2 regions of the Pseudomonas sp. SA195 genome follow, and region 2 is predicted to be linked to the other one. Evidence: predicted binding sites of a transcription regulator. Region 2 holds the regulator's gene; the other holds the start of a gene.

Evidence for each region. Region 2 encodes LexA, which represses DNA repair genes until DNA is damaged. Its sites were predicted from a motif close to CTGTNTNNNNANACAG; they were not measured.
Region 1: a site for LexA is predicted at 5,181-5,196, ahead of recN (DNA repair protein RecN). Genes of this name have one in related genera too.

The regions. Positions count from the first base shown of each region.
Region 1 covers NZ_CP096392.1:3,566,916-3,574,631, forward strand. Annotated here, with positions in the region: gene carA (glutamine-hydrolyzing carbamoyl-phosphate synthase small subunit) at 1-51, opposite strand, end outside; gene dapB (4-hydroxy-tetrahydrodipicolinate reductase) at 232-1,038, opposite strand; gene dnaJ (molecular chaperone DnaJ) at 1,122-2,249, opposite strand; gene dnaK (molecular chaperone DnaK) at 2,412-4,325, opposite strand; gene grpE (nucleotide exchange factor GrpE) at 4,420-4,989, opposite strand; gene recN (DNA repair protein RecN) at 5,220-6,893, shown strand; gene fur (ferric iron uptake transcriptional regulator) at 7,098-7,505, opposite strand; gene M1D78_RS16665 (outer membrane protein assembly factor BamE) at 7,600-7,716, shown strand, end outside.
Region 2 covers NZ_CP096392.1:1,685,897-1,693,612, reverse strand. Annotated here, with positions in the region: gene M1D78_RS07895 (LEA/WHy family protein) at 1-273, opposite strand, end outside; gene M1D78_RS07890 (S-methyl-5'-thioinosine phosphorylase) at 444-1,181, opposite strand; gene nagZ (beta-N-acetylhexosaminidase) at 1,196-2,194, opposite strand; gene M1D78_RS07880 (L,D-transpeptidase family protein) at 2,194-2,733, opposite strand; gene M1D78_RS07875 (TetR/AcrR family transcriptional regulator) at 2,772-3,479, opposite strand; gene lexA (transcriptional repressor LexA) at 3,676-4,284, shown strand; gene sulA (SOS-induced cell division inhibitor SulA) at 4,295-4,768, shown strand; gene M1D78_RS07860 (hypothetical protein) at 4,835-5,068, opposite strand; gene M1D78_RS07855 (DMT family transporter) at 5,241-6,098, shown strand; gene M1D78_RS07850 (DUF6586 family protein) at 6,085-6,594, opposite strand; gene topA (type I DNA topoisomerase) at 6,661-7,716, opposite strand, start outside.

The DNA.
Region 1 (7,716 bases), 1.9 Mb from region 2:
GCTGCCGTCGGCAAGGGCCAGTATGGCTGGCGTAGGAGCTGGCTTAGTCAAGAGACCTCCCTAAGATCTAGGCTGAAGCAGGCGCAGATTGTAAAAAAGCGGGATGACGTGTGAAGGTCATCCCGCTTTTTGTTTGAGTCATTTCTGCGCAACTTTTAGTGGACACACTAAAACGGAAAGCTTACAGAAACGGCCCTTTCAGGTCCAGACGAAATCCGCCCAGCGGCCCACTCAGCGCAGTCCGAGCACGTCCTGCATGTCATACAAGCCGGCCGGCCGCTGCTCGAGCCAGAGCGCAGCACGCACCGCCCCCTTGGCGAAGGTCATGCGACTGGACGCCTTGTGTGTGATCTCGACGCGCTCGCCTTCGGCCGCGAACAGCACAGTGTGGTCACCGACAATATCGCCCGCGCGCACGGTAGCGAAGCCAATGGTGGAACGATCACGCGCACCGGTTTGACCCTCCCGCCCGTAGACAGCCACGTCTCGCAACTCACGCCCGAGCGCACCGGCGACCACTTCACCCATGCGTAGCGCCGTGCCAGAAGGTGCATCGAGCTTATGACGGTGATGCGCCTCGATGATCTCGATGTCCACTTCATCAGCCAGGACACGCGCCGCCGTGTCGAGCAACTTGAGGCAGAGGTTGACGCCGACGCTGAAATTCGCGGCGAAGACGATCGGAATGTCCTGCGCAGCGACCGCGAGCCGCTCCTTCTCATCCTCGGTGAACCCGGTAGTACCAATCACCATGGCCTTACCTGCGCGCCGACACACTTCGAGGTTCTTCAGGGTGACCGATGGATGGGTGAAGTCGATCAGCACGTCGAACTCTTCGACAACTTTCGCTACGTCGCCAATCAGGGGCACCCCGAGCCGCCCGATGGCAGCAAGCTCGCCGGCATCAGCACCGACCAGTGTGCTGTCGGGACGATCGATCGCCGCCGTCAGGCCCGCTGCGCCGCCGGTCTGCTGCACCGCTTCCACGAGCGTCTTGCCCATGCGCCCGGCGGCGCCCGTCACTGCTATACGTCGCATATCTCATCGCTCCAAGCTGGAAGCCGGAAGATGGAAGCCACTCCGGCGCACTACAGGCTGCCGATTGACATCCAGCTCCCTACTCAAACATCGCCGAAAAATCGCTTCACACCTTCGAACCAGCCACTGGCCTTCGGTGAATGAGAGGTGTCGCCCTGCAGGGTCCCACGGAACTCTTCGAGCATCTCACGCTGGCGCTTGCTGAGATTGACCGGCGTCTCCACCGCAACGCGACAGAGCAGGTCGCCTGCGGCGCCCCCGCGTACAGGGGCAACGCCTTTGCCGCGCAGGCGGAACTGTTTGCCGGTCTGGGTTCCTTCCGGAATCTTCAGCTTGACGCGACCGTCGAGGGTCGGCACCTCGAGCTCGCCACCCAGCGCCGCGTCAGCGAAGCTAATGGGCACCTCGCAGAAGAGATGTTTGCCGTCGCGCTGAAAAATCGGGTGCTCGCGTACATTGACCACCACGTAGAGGTCGCCGGCTGGCCCGCCCTGCGCACCAGCCTCGCCCTCGCCGGTCAGCCGAATGCGGTCACCCGTATCGACACCCGGCGGCACCTTGACCGATAGGGTCTTTTGCTCTTCGACACGGCCCTGGCCATGGCAACTGCCGCAAGGGTCGGAAATCATCTTGCCGCTGCCATGGCAGCGCGGGCACGTCTGCTGTACAGAGAAAAAGCCCTGTTGCATGCGCACCTGGCCAATGCCGCCGCAGGTGGTACAGGTCACTGGGCTGGTGCCCTTCTTCGCACCGGAGCCGTCGCAGGTCTTGCACTCGACCAACGTAGGCACGCGGATAGTTACCGTCGTACCGCGCACGGCCTCTTCAAGATCGAGCTCCAAGGTGTAGCGCAGGTCGCTGCCACGCTGGGCGCCGCCACGGGAACTGCCACGTCCACCGGCAAAGAAATCGCTGAAGACATCACCGAAGATGTCGGAGAAATTCGCCCCGCCATAAGCAGCCCCAGCGCCCGCCCCCATCTGCGGATCGACGCCGGCATGACCGTATTGGTCGTAGGCCTGACGCTTGCTCGCATCGGACAGCACTTCGTAAGCCTCGTTGGCCTCCTTGAACGCTTCTTCAGCGGCTTTGTCTCCGGGATTACGGTCCGGATGGTGCTTCATCGCGAGACGACGATAAGCCTTCTTCAGCTCCGCCTCGCTGGCGCCACGCTCGACGCCCAGCACTTCGTAATAATCACGTTTGGCCATAGATATCCTGAACCTTCAATTCGTACCCTCCAGACACGCCGACGCGGGAGCAAGCCCCCGCGCGGCGATCAGGCCCGCTTCGAACGAGACGGGCTGGAGCGAAAGGCGGCATCGTCGACGGACGCCGCCATGCCCCCGCTCAAGGGGGACACAAGCCGCAGCTTACTTGTTGTCCTTGACCTCTTCGAACTCAGCGTCGACGACATCGTCGCCGGCCTGACCGTTGTTGCCGGCCTGCTCGCCTTCGCCGCCCTGCGGCTGCTCGGCGTACATCTTCTGCGCCAAAGGCGTGGACGCCTGGGAGACCGCAGCGATCTTCGCCTCGATCTCGGCTTTGTCGTCGCCTTTGATCGCAACTTCCAGTTCGCCGATGGCCTTCTCGATGGTGGCCTTGTCTTCCTCGGACGCCTTGTCGCCGGCCTCGGTCAGCATCTTGCGGGTCGCATGGACCAGCTGATCGCCCTGGTTGCGCACGGTGACCAGTTCCTCGAACTTACGGTCTTCCTCGGCGTTGGCCTCGGCGTCACGCACCATCTGCTCGATTTCCTCCTCGGACAGACCGGAGTTGGCCTTGATCACGATGGACTGATGCTTACCGGTCGCCTTGTCCTTCGCCGACACGTGCAGGATGCCGTTGGCGTCGATGTCGAAGGTAACCTCGATCTGCGGCACGCCACGCGGCGCCGGCGGAATCTCGGCCAGGTCGAAACGACCCAGCGACTTGTTCTGCGCCGCCTGCTTGCGCTCGCCTTGCAGCACGTGAATGGTCACGGCGCTCTGGTTGTCGTCTGCCGTGGAGAACACTTGCGACTTCTTGGTCGGGATAGTGGTGTTCTTTTCGATCAGCGCGGTCATCACGCCACCCATGGTTTCGATACCCAGGGTCAGCGGGGATACGTCGAGCAGCAGTACGTCCTTGACGTCGCCCGCCAGAACGGCACCCTGAATGGCGGCACCCATGGCAACAGCTTCGTCCGGGTTGACGTCCTTGCGCGCTTCCTTGCCGAAGAATTCGGCCACCTTCTGCTGCACCAGCGGCATGCGAGTCTGGCCACCGACCAGGATGACGTCGTCGATCTTGGAGGCGTCGATGCCGGCATCTTTCATGGCCAGACGGCACGGCTCGATGGTGCGCTGCACCAGGTCCTCAACCAGCGCCTCGAGCTTGGCACGAGAAATCTTCACGTTCAGGTGCTTCGGACCGGTCGCGTCGGCCGTGATATATGGCAGGTTGACATCGGTCTGCTGACTGGAGGACAGCTCGATCTTCGCCTTCTCGGCCGCCTCTTTCAGGCGCTGCATAGCCAGCGGGTCGCCCTTGAGGTTCATGCCGGACTCTTTCTTGAACTCGTCGACGAGGTAGTCGATCAGGCGAATGTCGAAGTCCTCACCACCGAGGAAGGTGTCGCCATTGGTGGCCAACACTTCGAACTGGTGCTCGCCGTCCACTTCGGCGATCTCGATGACCGATACGTCGAACGTACCGCCGCCCAGGTCATAGACGATCACGGTGTGATCGCCCTTGGCCTTATCCATGCCATAGGCCAGTGCGGCTGCGGTCGGCTCATTGATGATGCGCTTGACTTCCAGCCCGGCAATGCGGCCCGCATCCTTGGTAGCCTGGCGCTGGCTGTCATTGAAGTAGGCCGGAACCGTAATCACCGCCTCGGTCACAGGCTCGCCGAGATAGTCTTCGGCGGTTTTCTTCATCTTCTTCAGCACTTCGGCACTGATCTGCGGCGGGGCCATCTTCTGACCCTTCACTTCCACCCAGGCGTCACCGTTATCGGCTTTGACGATGCTGTAGGGCACCATCTTGATGTCCTTCTGGACGACATCTTCTTCGAAACGGCGGCCGATGAGGCGCTTAACCGCATAAAGGGTGTTCTGCGGATTGGTTACCGCCTGACGCTTGGCGGACTGGCCGACCAAGGTCTCACCATCGCTGGCGTACGCGATGATCGACGGGGTCGTGCGGCCGCCTTCGGCGTTCTCGATGACCTTGGCCTTGCCGTTTTCCAGAATGGAGACGCAGGAGTTGGTCGTTCCCAAGTCGATACCGATGATCTTGCCCATTGTTTCTCTCCGAACTTTTGATTGGTCCGCGCCTGTTCACCGGCTGCGGGTAACAAAAACGCTTGGCTACCAGATGGGGGTCTGTCGCCGAAATTCAAGCCTTCTCGTCGATCGAAGGCGGGGTTTGCGCTGGCGCCTTGCTCACCACGACCATCGCTGGCCGCAGCAGACGCCCGTTGAGCAGGTAGCCCTTCTGGAACACCTTGAGCACGCTGCCAGGCTCGGCGTGAGTGCTCTCTTCCATTGCCATCGCCTGGTGATGCTCGGGATTGAACGGCTCGCCTTGGGGGTTGACCGGCTCCAGATGGTGACGAGCCAGGGTGTCGAGCAGCAGCTTGAGGGTCAGCTCGACGCCTTCGCGCATCGGCTTGACGGCATCGTCATCCGGATTCGACAGCTCAAGCCCACGCTCCAGGCTGTCGGCGACGGCCAGCAGGTCACCGGCAAACTTCTCCAAGGCAAACTTGTGGGCCTTTTCGACGTCTTGCTCTGCGCGGCGACGGATATTTTGCAGCTCGGCCGCGACACGCAAAGACTGGTCCTGCGCCGCCGCTAACTGCTCTTCAAGCGACTGCACTCGAGCAGCCAGGTCTTCAGCCACCTCGGCCTGCTCTTGCTCGTTCTCTTCCGGGATCTGGTTGTCCAGGTTCTGCTCGTCGGCCATGCGGTCCTCCTCATCGAGACATCAGCGGGCGTCGCCCGCGCTTGTGCCGCTATATGGGGACGATGACTCAGGCTTCAAGGGCGAATAAGTACTCCAGCGCGTCGTAGGGTTCGACGAATCACTCCTACCCGACCCGCTTGATTTATTTACAGGCCACTGGGAAGGCCAGCTTGTAGCGGCCAGCCGAACCACTGTATAAATAGCCAGCCACGCCAAACCGGGAGCCCGTCATGCTGGTTCATCTGTCCGTCCACAATTACGCCATTGTCGAACACCTGGATCTCGAGCTGAAACGCGGCATGAGCGTCATCAGCGGCGAAACCGGTGCCGGCAAGTCGATCATGCTAGACGCGCTCGGCCTTACATTGGGCGACCGCGCTGACAGCAGCGTGGTACGCATCGGCGCGGACAAGGCCGACATCCTCGCCAGCTTCGACCTGGACGACATCCCCGACGCCCGCGCCTGGCTGGCCGAGCGCGACCTCGACAACGACGGCCCATGCATCCTGCGTCGAGTGATCACTGCCGAAGGTCGCTCGCGCGGCTACATCAATGGCACCCCCTGTCCGCAAGGTGACCTGAAGGCGCTGGGGGAGCTGCTCATAGACATCCATAGCCAGCATGAGCATCAATCACTGCTCAAGCTCGATACCCACCGGCGCTTGCTCGACGAATACAGCGGCAGCCAGGAACTGGCTCGACAGGTGCAGTTGGCCGCGCAGCGCTGGCGGCAGACACGCCAGAGTCTGGAACGATTGAGTGATAGCAGTGACGAACAGCGAGCACGGCACCAGCTGCTCAGCTATCAACTCGAAGAGTTGGAAACCCTGGCCCTCGGTGAGGATGAGCTGGAGCAGCTCGAACAGGAGCACAAAAACCTCGCCAATGCCGAGCAACTGCTCGGCGCCTGTCGCCAGGTGCTGGACATGTGCAGCGAAAGCGACGCGGGTAATGTGCTCTCGGCGTTAACGGCCAGCCTCAACCGTTTGACGGCGTTTCAACATCAGCCCGGCGCACTCGGCGAAGCGGTTAACTTGCTCTCCAGCGCGCAAATCCAGGTCGAAGAAGCCGTCGGGGAGCTAAACCGTTTCCTCGATCACTTCGACTCCGACCCGCAGCGCCAGCAATGGCTCGAAGAGCGCCTGGACAGCATCTACACCCTTGCACGCAAGCATCGCGTCCAACCAGCAGACTTGCCCACGCTGCAGCAGCGTTTGCTGGAGGAACTGGAAAGCCTTAATGCGGACGACGATGCGGTGGAACAGCTTGCCGAGGAATTGGCCGCTTATGCTCGTCATTACAGCGAGAAAGCACAGGCGCTCAGCGAGGCGCGGCAGCAGGCAGCCGAATCGCTCGGCAGAGCCGTCGAAAGCGAGATCCAGCGCCTGGGCATGCCCGGCGGCCGTTTCAGCGTCACCCTTAAACCTATGGCTGATGGCGACCCCGTGCCGCACGGCATGGAGCAGGTTGAATTCCTCGTCAGCGCCAACCCCGGACAACCACTGCGGCCATTGGCGAAAGTCGCCTCGGGCGGTGAACTATCTCGGATCAGCCTGGCGATCCAAGTCATCACCGCTCAGACGTCTCGCATCCCCACGCTGGTCTTCGATGAAGTGGACGTCGGAATCGGTGGACCTACCGCGGAAGTGGTCGGGCAACTGCTGCGTAGGCTCGGCGAGCGTGGCCAGGTGCTGACCGTCACCCATCTGCCTCAGGTTGCCGCCCAAGGGCATCATCACCTCTTCGTGCACAAGGCGCGCGGCCGCGATGAAACCCACACGGCGGTAGCGGCACTGGAAGGCAGTGAGCGGGTGGAGGAAATCGCGCGCATGCTCGGCGGCGTCGACCTGACCGAACAGGCCCTAGCCCATGCGCGGCAGATGATCGGCTCTGCCCAGGCGTAAGCCAACATCCAGACGCGGACAGAGGGTTAGCCGAACAAGCACGCGTTCTCATAGACCGAGGGCCTACCGCAGCCGCGCCCGCTATAACGAACCGGCGCCAACACGGCCATGCTGGCATACGCATGTACTGAACGGAAAACCCCGCAAAAGCGGGGTTTTCGTTCAGACGGCACCGGAGTCGTTACATCAATAACGCAAGGCCTATCAGCTTTCCTTCTTGCGAACATAGAGGACCAGGTTATGGTCAACCAGCTCGTAGCCGTGCCGCTTGACGATCTCCTTCTGCAGCTTCTCGATATCCGAATCGAAGAACTCGATGACGTCGCCCGTGTCCACGCACACCATGTGGTCGTGATGCCCGCTATCGGCCAATTCGAAGACTGCGTGGCCACCGTCGAAATTGTGCCGCACCACCAGCCCGGCTGCTTCGAATTGGGTCAGCACGCGATAGACCGTCGCGAGCCCGACATCTTCACCGGCCTCCATCAACGCCTTGTAGACGTCTTCGGCACTCATGTGGCGCCGATCGGCAGTGTCCAACATCTGCAGGATTTTGACCCGTGGCAGGGTCACCTTGAGCCCAGCTTTGCGTAATTCGCTATTTTCAACCATGGTTGGCTTTCTCGCTGCTGCTGTTTCGCAGCCTCCTTCAATGCGGGTATGATCCGGGTCTTTGCCCAGCCAAGATAGTGGAAGTCACCTACCGATGCAAAAGACCAAGCTCCTGCTGTCCAGCCTCACCCTGGTGGGTCTGTTCGCACTCGCCGGTTGTTCATTCCCCGGGGTTTACAAGGTCGACATTCAACAGGGCAATGTCGTCACG
Region 2 (7,716 bases):
GGATTCTCCACTGGCCAGTTCGATTTCGTTGAGATGGACGCGATAGACGAGCCCGCGTACCGGCAGGCTCCGCTCGTTGGGATTGTCGATACGAAAGCGCAGCATGAATTGCTGTTCGAGCAATCGCGCCTTAATGATCTCGACATCCGTCAGCTGGACTTCAGGATCCTCAAAGTCACTGGAGAACCAGGTCGAGCAGCCCGCACTGACGGACAGCAACCCTAGCAGGACCACAACTCTGGATATTCTTTTTATAGGCGCGTGGTACAGCATTCCGGTACTCCAAAGGACGGCCAAGTGTAGCAAGCGGACTTCGGCCTGCAATGCACTGGTGGGCGAATTTAGCACGTCTGTGCTACGACTTTGCTACCGCCGCCTGCTAGAGCCTGAAGCCGCGATCATCGCGGGTGGATTGCCTCCTTTCACGCCTTCGGCCGCGGGGCCTAGCCAAGCAAGGCACGCGCGAGCACGCCACGGACCTTGCCAATGCCTTCATTGAGCGCCGTCTCGATCTCCGCCATGGTGATGATCCCGGCTGTCTTGCCCGCCGCAGGATTGACCACCAGCGCCAGGCACGCATAAGGCAGGCCGAGTTCACGTGCCAGTACCGCTTCGGGCATCCCGGTCATGCCCACGATGTCGCAACCGTCTCGCTCCATCCGCGCGATTTCGGCAGCCGTTTCCAGCCGGGGGCCCTGCGTACAGCCATAAACGCCGTGGCTGCTGTACGCATAACCTTCGGCGGCAAGCGCGGCAATCAATCGCTGGCGCAACGACTCATCATAGGGAAAGCTGAAATCGACATGGGTGACGTGCTCGATGTCGCCATCGAAGAAGGTGTGCTCGCGCCCGTGCGTGTAGTCGATCAGCTGACGCGGCACGCAGAGGTGACCGGCCGCCATCGCAGCGTGAATGCCGCCGACGGCGTTGACCGCGATGACTGCCTCGGCACCCGCCTGCTTCAACGCCCACAGATTGGCGCGATAGTTGACCTGATGCGGAGGAAGCCGGTGCGGGTGCCCATGACGTGCAAGAAACAACACCTCGTTACCGGCATACTCGCCGCGCAGGATATCGGCAGACGGCGGACCGTAAGGCGTCTCGATGAAATGTGCTTCGCTCAGGGCCAGGCCAGCTAATTCAGTCAGGCCAGTACCGCCGATGATGGCGTGGACAGTCATGCGTTTTCCTTGCCTCAGGCGATCAGGCCAGCCGCTTTGAGACGTTCGATGGCAGCTCGCCAGTGCGGATTTTGCTTGTATTCCAGGGTGCCGATCACGCGTCGGCGCATGGTCGCCAGCGTCCCGGGCGCCCGCACCTCCATCCGCTGCAGCGCGGTCAGGGCCAGCTCGGCAGCAGCACGATCATTACAGACGAGGCCCATGTCACAGCCAGCCTGCAATGCGGCCTTGATGCGACCGGCCGCATCACCCGCAACGTGCGCGCCGGCCATCGACAGATCGTCACTGAAGATCACCCCGCCGAAGCCGAGCTCGCCACGGAGCATGTCTTGCAACCAGCGGCGGGAGAAGCCGGCCGGCTGGTCGTCAACGGCGGGATAGATGACATGCGCGGGCATGACAGCATCCAGCTCGAAACCCAACTGACGGAACGGCAGCATGTCCTGCTGGCGAATCAGTTCTAACGGGCGCTCATCAACCGGAATGGCAACATGCGAATCGGCCTCAGCCCAGCCATGTCCAGGGAAATGCTTGCCGGTCGCTGCCATCCCCGCACGGCGCATGCCACGGATGAATGCTCCGGCGAGTTCGCCGACGCGCTGGGGGTCGCCACCGAACGACCGAGCGCCAATCACCGCACTGCGCTGGTAATCCAGGTCCAGGACCGGCGCGAAGCTGAAATCCAGCCCGACGGCCAGCACCTCCGTGGCCATGACCCAACCACAGGTTTCGGCCAGCTGTGGAGCATCGTCGCGACTGGCCAGCTCCCCCATTGCCGGGAGGCGTACGAAATCCCGGCGCAAGCGCTGTACACGCCCGCCCTCCTGGTCTACGGCGAGGAGCAGATCAGGACGAATGGCGCGAATAGCACGCGTGAGCTCGCTCACCTGCTTTGGGTGCTCGATGTTGCGAGCGAAGAGAATCAGGCCACCTACCTCCGGTTGCCGCAGAAGATGACGGTCTTCCGCAGTTAACCAAGTGCCGGCGATGTCCAGCATCAACGAACCTTGCATCAGGATGTGGTTCCTTCATCCAGCACTGCGCTTGCCCACGTCGGGCATGCCGCCTCCTCGATCCTCACTTCGCAACCGGCCGGCACGAGAGAAAAGAGAGCGAGCAAATCCGCATTGCGCAGCCGGATGCAGCCATGAGAAAGCGGCACGCCCATGGGCTCGGTATCGGGCGTGCCGTGCAAATAGATGTAGCGACGGAACGTGTCGACCTGCCCCATGCGGTTGAAGCCTGGTTCGCAGCCGCTGAGCCAGAGGATACGGGACAGAATCCAGTCGCGGCCGGGAAATTGAGCATGCAGCGCCTGGCTCCAGATCTCGCCTGTCCAGCGACGGCCCCGAAGCACGGCACCTTCTGGCAAACCGTCGCCTATGCGCGCACGAACCCGGTGACGCCCACGAGGTGTGCAACCGGAGCCGTTTTGCTCGCCAGCGCCGTTGAGCGCCGTAGAGACCGGGATGCGAACCCGCATCTGATTACGGGCGAAGCCGTACAGCTGTTGGTCAGCGATAGATATATGGAGAAGATCGAGTTCGGACATAGGCCGGTAGCTTATCCGATCGACCCAGGCCGGTGAACTCAACCCTTGGCAGGCAATGCCAACGCATTACGCCTGGCGATCGGATGAGCCTGCGCCAATGACGGGTCGAGCCCGACTGAATCGGCACGCATGCCGGCAGCGAGGAACGGCACCATCATACGCATGACCTGCTCTGTCGACGTCTTTGCGCCGAAGTCGTTTTCGGCCATCGCACGGAGTGCCTTGATTCCCGACATGCTGAACGCAGCGGCCCCAAGCATGAAATGCACGCGCCAGAACAGCTCGATAGGCGGGATAGCCGGCGAGGTCTCGTGCACACGCATCATGTAACGGCGGAATACCTTGCCGTACATATCCTCCAGATAGCGACGCAGGTGACCTTGGCTTTGGCTGAACGACAGTCCCAACAGGCGCATGAAGATCGACAGGTCATCGCCGCTGCGTGGCTTTACCGCGAGCGCCTGCTCTACCAGGATTTCCAGTAATTCTTCGAGCGTATCGGTCTTATCGGACTGCGCTTCGCGCCGGTCGAGCTCGCGCTCCAGGCTGGCACAGAAGGGGCCGAGAAACCGGGAGAACACTGCCTGGATCAGCGCCTTCTTCGAGCCGAAGTGGTAGTTGACCGCAGCGAGGTTGACCCCGGCCTTGCTGGTGATCAGGCGAAGTGACGTTTCGGCGAAGCCTTTTTCTGCAAACAGCTGTTCCGCTGCGTCCAGAATTCGCTCGACTGTTTCCGACTGCGCCATGCCTGCTCCCGCACACCAAACAAGTGTTTGAAACTTACGTTCCGGCCTTTACCAAGTCAACCTGAAACCCCTGGACACCCGGCTCGGAGGCCGAAAGCTTGCACCATGCCCGCACCTGGCTCAACCACACAACGATTGCCATGACCAATACACTGTATATAATCCCAGCACCTGTATATAAGAACAGAGTGCCTCCATGATCAAACTGACCCCGCGGCAGTCGGAAATCCTCGCCTTCATCAAGCGCTGCCTCGAAGACAACGGCTACCCACCGACACGTGCAGAAATTGCGCAGGAGCTAGGGTTCAAGTCACCGAATGCCGCCGAGGAGCACCTTAAGGCATTGGCGCGCAAGGGCGCTATCGAGATGACCCCTGGCGCCTCTCGTGGCATCAGGGTGCCAGGCTTCGAACCTGCCGCAGAGGACAGCGGGCTACCAGTGATTGGGCGAGTGGCGGCCGGCGCCCCCATTCTTGCAGCACAGAACATCGAAGAATCTTGTCAGATCAACCCTGCATTTTTCCATCCCCGTGCCGATTACCTTTTGCGCGTCCGTGGAACGAGCATGAAGGATATCGGGATATTCGATGGTGACCTGCTTGCAGTGCACACCACGCGCGAAGCCCGGAATGGCCAGGTCGTGGTAGCACGCTTGGATGATGAAGTGACCGTCAAACGCTTCAAGCGAGAGGGCAACAAGGTCTGGCTATTGGCCGAAAATCCCGAGTTCGCCCCAATTGAAGTCGACCTTGAGCAGCAGGAACTGGTGATAGAAGGCTTGAGTGTCGGCGTGATTCGCCGTTAAGGAGAGGTTCATGCAGTATCAACCACTACCCGTTGCAGGCAACCCGCCACAGCTGTCCCTGTTCGAGGGAATGCTTTCCCAAGCCGTAAGCCCCTTCAGCAAGATTCAGGTGACAGCCCCCGCTGAAGAACGTCTCAGCGAAATGATGTTGACCGGTAGCGAAGCGCATTGCCGGCTGCTGATTGCACCTATTCTTCGCGATCTTAGCCAGGCTGCTGACACCCGTTGGCTAACGCTGATCGCACCGCCCGGCTCACTTTCGCATGGTTGGCTGAAGGAAAGCGGCTTCAACCGAGACCGCATCTTGCTCTTGCCCGAGAAAGCCACTCAAGGCGCACTTGACCTTGCCTGCAAAGCGCTGATGTCCGGTTGCAGCCATACAGTGATTACCTGGTTCGACCGCTTGGACCGTAACAGCAGGGCCAAGCTACGCGCCGCGGCCGAACAGGGCGGCGCTCAAAGCTTGAACATCCGAATGGCCTGAACCCGGCCATGGAAACGGCACATGGAAAGTGCCGGACGTTAAATCAGGGCGCAACGCCCCTCTCACTCAATGCAGGACGCGTGGCGCCTCTTCCTGCTCGATTTCCCCTTCCGACATCCGCCCCGCCATCTGAACACCCACATTGAACATCGCTTTGGCGATTTCCACATGCTGCCCTTGCAGGAATGCTTTCGCGTCGTCGGAGAAATCCAGCGTTACCAGCACCCCTTCGTCATCGGCGCGACGCAACACGATGCTGCCATCGGGGAGCTCGACGATTTCAAGAAATGAGGTTGGCATAGGACTGGCTCTCTCGTGAAAGGCCGGCATTGTAGCAGCCACCGACTTGACCGCCAGCCCTCACCTTCGAGATCCACGGACTGGCATTCGATCGCGGATGCACCGGACCTTCACCGCGCAGTAGCATGGCCCGTCGGGGCTTGTGCAGCCCAGCCATGCGGACCCAACCCCTATGACGTCGCGGACCTACTTGCTCACCGCTCTGGCCATGCTTGCCTTCGCCGGTAACTCATTGCTGTGCCGCGCCGCGCTGCGGGACAGCACAATCGATCCGGCCACGTTCACGGCGTTACGCCTGTTCGCTGGCGCCGGTGTGCTCTGGTTAATCGTGCGTATGCGAGCGAAGACAACCGCGCCCGCCGGGAGCTGGCGCGGCGCGCTCGCCCTGTTCGCGTACGCCGCTGCGTTTTCCTATGCCTACGTCCAGCTCGACGCCGGCGCTGGGGCATTACTGCTATTCGGAGCAGTCCAGCTCAGCATGATCGGGTGGGGCCTATTGTCCGGCGAACGCCTAGTGGCCATGCAGATCGGCGGCATGCTTCTGGCTGCCGCCGGCGTGGTCGCGCTCCTGCTTCCGGGTGCAAGCGCGCCCCCGTTGGTAGCTTCGCTGCTGATGGTTGTATCAGGCGTCGCGTGGGGGGCGTACTCGCTAATGGGCAAAGGAAGGCCGAACCCGCTGGCAACCACAGCGGGCAATTTCGCGCGCGGGACGCCTATCGCGGCAGCTTTGTGCGTGGCCGCGATGGCGCGGCTAGACTGGGATTCGACCGGCGCGCTGTATGCCTTAGCGTCCGGCGCCCTGACGTCGGGGATCGGCTACGCGATCTGGTATGCCGCACTACCGGGACTCAGCGCCGTTCAGGGTGCCAGTGTCCAGTTGAGCGTACCGCTGATCACAGCCCTCGCTGGAAGCCTGTTGTTGGGTGAAAGCCTTACCGGGCGCATCGTGCTCGCCGGCTTGGCCATTCTCGGGGGCATCGCGCTCGTGCTTCTTCCACGGCAGCGAACCCGAGGCGTTACCACTCGGTAAGCGCCTCACGAAAACGCAGCGCCAGTGCCTTGAGGTCTTGCCGCCAGGTTTCGACCTGCTCGCGAGACAACGCCGGGCGTTCTTCGCCAATGCTCACCGCTTCGATGATCGGCAGGCTTGGGTCTGTCTTGGCCTTTGCGGGTGCGCGCGGTGGCTCGAACAATCCAGCATGCGCTTTGAGCAATTGCGCAAGCCAGGTTTCGTCGTTCGCCGTGAGCTCCATGAGTTCGCTGAACTCCGGGCTGGGGCTGGCCTGGCCAATCAGCATCGCCTCGACACGGGGTTCGCCGGCGTTGGGCAGGCGGTAGTAACCGGCGACCTCATGGCACAAGCCAAGCACGGCGCCATACAGGTGGAATAAGCTCGCCTCCCGCTCGGCCTGGATCAGGCCGGGCGCATTCAGCCCGCTCTTTTCCTCGGCGCGTCGCCAGCTTTCAAGGGACAAACCGGCAAAGTAGATTTTCTGGTTGGTCCGCGTATAGAGCTCGTGCGCCATGGCGGTGGTCTCCACTGAGTTGAGGTTGAGCCGGAGCACCTATGTGGCGGCCGGCCCAAGTGGATGTTACTTCGGAGTGCTCTTGTCTTCGACCTTCCACTTGCCGCCATCGAAGAATGCCTTCCAGCCGGTCGGCTTTCCGTTGACCTCCGATTGCACGTATTGCTCTTTGGTCTTGCGGCTGAAGCGAATGACTGCGGGGCGCCCCTCCGGGTCTTGCTGCGGCGCATCGAGCAAGAAATGGTATTTCGGATCGATCTCGTCGCGGTGAGAAATGAGCTCCTTGACCAACGGTGCACGGGTTTCGCGATTCTTCGGGAACTGGCTCGCCGCCAGGAACAGGCCGGACGCGCCATCGCGCAGGACGTACGTGTCATCCACCTTCTCGCACTTGAGCTCCGGCATTTTCACTGCATTCATCTTCGGCGGCGCCGCCTCGCCATTGCGTAGCAGCTTGCGCGTGTTCTTGCATTCGGCGTTGGTGCAACCGAAGAACTTGCCGAAGCGCCCAGTCTTGAGCTGCATTTCGCTACCGCATTTGTCGCATTCGAGGCTTGGGCCTTCGTAGCCCTTGATCCGGTACTGACCTTCTTCGATTTCGTAACCAGTACAGTCGGGATTGTTGCCACAAATATGCAGCTTGTGCGTCTCGTCTAACAAATAAGCATCCATCGCGGTGCTGCAGATCGGGCAACGATGCTTGCCCAGCAGCACGCGGGACTCGGACTCGCCTTCGTCATCCGCGGCGATCTCGTCACCCGGAACCAGATTGACGGTCGACTTGCAGCGCTCCTTGGGAGGCAGGCTGTAGCCCGAGCAACCCAGGAATACGCCGGTCGAAGCCGTACGGATCATCATCGGCCGGCCACAAACTTTGCAGGGAATGTCGGTCAGCGTCGGCTGGTTGGCGCGCATACCGTTCTCGCTGCCCTCGGCAAGCTCAAGCTTGTTGCGGAAGTCACCGTAAAACTCATCGAGTACGTGCTTCCACTCACGCTCGCCCTGGGCCACGTCGTCGAGGTGCTCTTCCATGCCGGCAGTGAAGCCGTAGTCCATCAGGTTATTGAAACTCTCGGAGAGCCGCTCGGTGACGATGTCGCCCATCTTCTCGGAATAGAAGCG